2 regions of the Bacillus sp. TCT6 genome follow, and region 1 is predicted to be linked to the other one. Evidence: riboswitches for the same ligand, from Rfam matches in the RefSeq annotation. Region 1 holds a riboswitch; the other holds the start of a gene.

Region 1 (3,217 bases):
CTCAAAAGAAAAATAGCATTATAAATATGGGCAATTTTTTGTTTTAGTTGCACTTGAAATGATTCCATCATAATTTCTAATGCAACAAAAGCAATAATAATAGATAAAAATACAATGTTTGTATTGTAAATGATTAAACAACAGATTAAACCTAAAAAGGCTACGTATTCAATTATAAGAGGTATATTGCGTGGCATACAATTTACCTAACTAAATATGGCAGTGGATTTACTGCATTTGTTTTTTCAAAATTCCATTCTCCATTATGTAATTCAAAATGAAGATGTTGCCCGTATGAATGACCTGTGTTTCCCATATGACCTATTAATTGTCCAGTTTGTACTTGATCACCAGCTTGTACAGTGCGATCCTTCATATGAGCATAAACAGTTGTATATAATTTCCCATTGATTTGATGCGCAATGAAAACAACATTGCCATAGCTAGCTGAATAATAAGATTTCACAACTTTACCTGCAGCAGCAGCTTGGATAGAGACGTTTCCTGGAGCGGCAATATCTATACCATAATGCATTTGTTCCCAGCGTATATCAAAGGTTGAGCTAATTCTTCCTTGAGCAGGGAATTTGAAAGCAGCTGGAATTGATGAAGGTTGATCTGTTTTAGCTTGTGGTTGATTTTGTACTACATAGTGTTTTGCTACATACCCGTATCCTGTGCCAAAACGAATTTTATACCAAGTTCCTACAGTTTCTACTACTTGTACTTGTGTACCGTTTTGTAATGAACCGAGTAGAGCGCTACTTGTACTAGCGTTGCTACGTACATTTAGATTAGGTGTTGCAACAGTATATTTTGTATTATTTTGAACGGTGATTCCTTTTACTAAGGGTTGTGAACCATTAGAGATGAATGCTTTTTGTACGTAACCTGTTTGGCCATTATGCGATATTTTATACCATTCGCCTTGATCTTCTTGAACGGTAATAAACTTGCCATTTGGTAATACATCTAAAATGGAAGATTCTAAATTAGGTTCAGAGCGAACGTTTAATGCATTAGCATTAACGATGTATTGATCATTAGAATGAAGTTTGTTTTTTAGTAAAATAGCATCTTTTTGTACATAACCTACTTTATTATGAACAGATACTTTATACCACTCATTAGTTGTTTCAAGGATGTTCACTTTTGTATTAAAGCGAATTGTATCAATTGATGTGCTTTTTACGTTATCTTCTGTATGTAATGCTACTTGATCGACTTTGACATACCCAGTTTTAATATTAGATAATTGTTCAGCGTTTGCTTTTTGTACATTTGTTTCACCCATAGAAGGAAGTAAAGAAGCAATCGCTACAGTAGTTGCTGTTAAAGCAGTAGCTTTCATATTCATGGAATAGAGACCTCCTCTAGTTGTATAGTTGTAATTTTATTATAGTATAAAGATATAATATAGTGGGTGTATTCACATAAATGTAATATGAAATCAATATAAAAATAAATTTTTTGAGGATAATGATTCCTTCTTATGCAATTAATTGGGGTTTTATTTTCTAAAATAGAATGTATGTATTGTATAACTTTGATATTCTGTTAATAATTAAGAAAATTAAAAAAGTTGATGATGTCTTATTAGGGTGTTATACTGACAGTGATAATTTTATAGTTTGCTAGGAGAGCTGGTGTTGCCAGCTGAGAGTAGGCCGTAAGCCTTTGATCCTTTTTATTACCTGATCTAGATTATGCTAGCGTAGGGAAGCAATTCGGACACTAACAATGAGTCCCCGTTTCTTTGCGTATAGAAACGGGGCTTTTTTATTTAAAAATTTCATATTGAAACCACTAGGGGTGCTTGATTTGCTGAGAGAGGAATAATCCTTAACCCTTACAACACCTGATCTAGGTAATACTAGCGAAGGGAAGTGGAACATCGAATAAATGTATAACTTTATTTGCTGTAACCACTTCTTATATATAGAAGTGGTTTTTTATTTAGATACATATATTGAAAGGGGATAGAGAAATGAAATTTTGCGATAGATTATTAGAAACTGTGCAACCGGTTTGGGAGATGAGTCATAATCATCCGTTTGTAGTGGGTATGGGAGATGGCACGTTAGAAAAAGATAAATTCCAGTATTATATTATTCAAGACTATTTATATCTGCTAGATTATGCAAAGTTATATGCGATTGGTGTTGTAAAAGCAACGAATCCACAAGTAATGGGAAAGTTCGCTGAACAAATTGATGGAATATTAAATGGCGAAATGACAATCCATAAACAATATGCAAAAAGACTTGGAATTTCTATAGAGGAGATAGAGTCTGCGAAACCATCTGCTAAAAATTTAGCTTATACAAATTACATGATGTCTGTATCTCAAAATGGCACACTTGCGGAATTAATAGCAGCGCTTCTTCCATGTATGTGGAGCTATTGGGAAATTGGAAAGCGTTTAAATGATATTCCTGGAGCAAGAGATCATGAGTTTTTTGGTGAGTGGATTCAAGGATATAGTTCGGAAGAATACGGTAATCTGTGTATTTGGTTAATAGATTTATTAAATGAAATGGCAGTTGGAAAGTCTGAGACAGAACTAGAAAGATTAGAGGAGATTTTCTTATATTCCAGTCGATTTGAATATTTATTCTGGGATATGTCCTATCGTAAGGAGATGTGGGGATTTGAGGAGCAAGAACATACTACAGTTTCATAATGTTTCTTTTCATTATGATGAGAAACCAATCATCCATGAATTAAATGCTTCTATACATGAGAAAGAGTTTGTCAGTATTATCGGACCGAGTGGATGTGGGAAAAGTACTTTATTTCGCCTTATTACAGGTCTAGAAAAGGTAAGTACTGGACAGATAGAACTGACAGAAACAAAGCACCATCCTGTAGGATATATGCCGCAAAAAGATATGCTTTTGCCGTGGAGAACAATTATTGAGAATGCTGCCCTGCCGCTAGAGTGCCAAGGTGTACAGAAGAAAGAAGCACAAGTAAAGGCAAAGGAACTGTTACATAAATTTGGTTTGCAAGGGTATGAGAAAAAATATCCGAAAGATTTATCTGGTGGTATGAGACAACGTGTATCTTTTATTCGAACTTTATTAACAGGCGGGGAAATATTGCTGTTAGATGAACCATTTAGTGCATTGGATGCTTTAACGAAGACCTCTTTGCAAGAATGGTTGTTTGAACAATGGCAAGAGTGGGAAAAAACAATTTTATTCATTACTCATGA
Region 2 (3,217 bases), 320 kb from region 1:
ACTTTATTAAAATCAGCTTGATGCTTATCCATAATCGTCTTTAATGTCGCTTCTTCCGCTGGTCCTCCCCAGCCGCCATAACGTTTACCTTCAAAATCTTTCGGTGACGTCATATTATCTTTCTTAAGCGATGCAAACGCTGAAGTGTTATGCTGAATAATCGCTCCTACAGATACAACAGGAATTCCTTCCACACGAGCTAATGTTACATTTTCTTGTGCGCTTATTGCGAAGTCTGCTTTTCCTGATGCTATCATTTGCTCTGCTGTTACATTGTCACCCGGTTGAATAATTTCTACATCTAATCCTTGCTTTTTGTAATAATCTTTCGTTTGTGCTACATATAAGCCAGTATGATTCGTATTTGGAAACCAATCTAATACTACTTTTACTTTTTGATCTTTACTTGCACTTTCTTCTTTCTTCGCCGGATTACATCCAGCCACACCTACCGCTAATAAGGCAGCTAACATAACTTTCAAACCTTTTTTCATTTTCTGCCGTCCTTTCTATATATCCATGGTGCTGTTATTCTTGCCATAAACTCTACGATAAAATACAGGCACAATGTCACCATAACGATGATTGCTGCAACACCAAATACTCGAGCAGTCAAAAATGATTTTGTAGCCCTCGTAAGCATAACGCCTAATCCTTCACTTGCACCGAGCCATTCTCCGATAATTGCCCCCATTACGCTATATGTAACTGCAATTTTTAAGCCTGAGAAAAAGTATGGAAGCACTGCTGGAAATTTTACTTTCTGGTAAACTTGCCATTTCGTCGCCTTCATTGTTTGTAACAGCTTCAACATGTTTTTATCTACTGTTTGAAAACCTTCTAAAATACTAAGCGCAATTGGGAAGAAACAAACGAGTATTACGACCATTACTTTCGGCAACATCCCATATCCAAACCAAATAATAAATAGTGGTGCAAGTACAACAATTGGAATTGTTTGCGAAATAACAAGCAATGGATTTATTAAAATACGAAATAACGGTATAACGTCCATAATAATTGCGATGCTCGTCCCCAATAAAATTGCAAAGAATAGTCCAATTATAACTTCCTGCAGTGTTTGCATCGTATTTGGTAATAGTAAATCTTTCATCCCAATTAATTCTTGAACAATGGCAGAAGGCTTTGGTAAAATCCACGGTTCGATTTTAAATAATGAAACAGATCCTTCCCATATCGCAATGAGAAGGATAAGCCAAATAGTTGTAATAAGTTTAGATTGCTTCTGGTTTTGCATATTCATCACGGTACTTCCAAACCTTTTCATCTATCGTTACACCAGTGCTTGGACGATAATGGATTTTAATAGAAGTAATCACTTCTTCTGCTCCAGCATCGACGCAAGCTTGTTGTGCACGTTTAACGACATCAAGAAGTACATCTAATTCTCCTTCCAAAGTTGTTTCCATTGCCCCTACTTCATAACGAACTCCCGATTGTTGCACAACTTCAATTGCTTTATCGACAACAGAATATACATCTTTCGTTTTCGCTTGTGGTACTACTGAAAATGACATTGTAACTTGTTGTGACATAATAAAATCCCCCTTATAAAATTAAATTTCAAAAATAAGAAAAGGCTTTCCTACTGCGTAGGAAAGCCTTGTATGCAAGTTATTATAGAATAACATATGCTACATCACTTTAAGTAACTCCCTACGCTGGCATTATCCAGATCAGGTTGAGGGTCGATGTTTACTTACATCCTCTCAGCCAATTGGCTCCCCGGTCCTTAATTCGTTTTCATTGTAGCATGATTTATTTTATTGAACAAACAAAAGCATGCATAATCATTTCATTATTTTTGGAAAATAACCAACTTTTTCACCATGAGCTAATAACTGCTGTATAAATTCTTTATTAATTGCTGGTACTTTCAATTCTTTTTTCTTAATCCATTCATTCGTTCTACGCGTACCCATTACAATTTCAGATTGCTGCGCTCCATCTCCTGCAACTTGAGAAGCAATTAACTCTGCTATTACTTCATTTCCCTTTGCTAATTCAAGTCCGGCATTTTCATATTCTGAAAGTGTAACCAGTTCAAGATTGTATCCACACTCTCCAATTAGCTGTATAAATTGTTCAAACTCAATTTGATGTGGATGACAGATGTGCAATGTTTCTCCATCTATTTGTGAATCTTGTACATACGTTACAATTGATTTACTAGCAAAATCAATTGGTGTGAAATCAACTTTCCACTTCACATTTGGTGCTTTTCCAATTAATAGCATTGTTTTAATAAGACGATAAAATGCGTTTCCTTCAATATTTTGTTGGAACGAACCTGTTTCTGAATGACATGCTAAATTACCTGCACGATAAATATTTCCACGCAAACCATTTTTCATTGCTTCACGAACAATGTTTTCCGCTTGTAGTTTACTATTTGAATATACATTCTCTAAGTCTACACTGTAATTAAAATCACCAGTTTTCATGTATGTATCCCATTGATCTACCGCTAATTCTAACGGGATACCAATCGTAGAAATAAAATGGAATGTAGCATCTTTTTCCACTAATGCTAGCATACGGCTAGTTCCTTGGACATTTATATTTTCAAATTGTTTTACATCTCCAAAATGTCTTACATCTGCACCGCAATGAATTATCGTATCCATCTTAGAACTGATGAACATAAATTCTTCTTCGCTCATCCCAAGATACTCTTCTCCCAGATCACCAGCTACGGCCTGTATACGCTGTAACCATTCTTCACATATATCATTAAAGTAAGCTGTTAATGTATCTATAATTCTTTGCTGCACATCTTTGGTTGGTCTTACTAAACAATAAATAGTAGCAGATGTATCTCTCAGCAATTCATATAATATGTGTGATCCTAAATAACCAGTAGCTCCTGTTAAAAAGACATTTGAAATCTGGGTTTCTTCCAAAACGTTTGCATACGTAATAGTATCCGGTTCGTGAATCACTTTATATTCACGAAATACTTCTTCTTTCTCTACTTTTACTTCTCGCTCAATTCGAGCTAATCCATATATCGTTCTTTCTTTAAAGAAATCTTGAATTGTTAAATGTGAGAAATCTTCTTTTAACAATGTTAAGACTCGTAATACTTTCAATGAATGTCCACCAATTGTAAAGAAATCATCATGCACTCCAACTTTTGAAATTCCTAATACTTCCGCCCAAGCGTTCGCTATTTGTTTTTCTGCTTTATTAGAAG

What was found. Region 1 has a riboswitch for thiamine pyrophosphate ahead of tenA (thiaminase II). Riboswitches for the same ligand answer to the same signal wherever they lie in the genome.
Region 2: it holds a riboswitch for thiamine pyrophosphate, as region 1 does, so the genes downstream of both, AC0ONG_RS00720 (MTH1187 family thiamine-binding protein) here and tenA (thiaminase II) in region 1, are expected to answer to the same signal.

What each region holds. Positions count from the first base shown of each region.
Region 1 is NZ_JBVYHX010000001.1:485,063-488,279, forward strand. Features, by position in the region: gene AC0ONG_RS02325 (hypothetical protein) at 1-197, opposite strand, end outside; gene AC0ONG_RS02330 (SH3 domain-containing protein) at 203-1,357, opposite strand; TPP riboswitch at 1,627-1,738, shown strand; TPP riboswitch at 1,799-1,902, shown strand; gene tenA (thiaminase II) at 1,988-2,683, shown strand; gene AC0ONG_RS02340 (ABC transporter ATP-binding protein) at 2,652-3,217, shown strand, end outside.
Region 2 is NZ_JBVYHX010000001.1:167,764-170,980, reverse strand. Features, by position in the region: gene AC0ONG_RS00730 (ABC transporter substrate-binding protein) at 1-494, opposite strand, end outside; gene AC0ONG_RS00725 (ABC transporter permease) at 491-1,264, opposite strand; gene AC0ONG_RS00720 (MTH1187 family thiamine-binding protein) at 1,236-1,556, opposite strand; TPP riboswitch at 1,658-1,759, opposite strand; gene AC0ONG_RS00715 (non-ribosomal peptide synthetase family protein) at 1,812-3,217, opposite strand, start outside.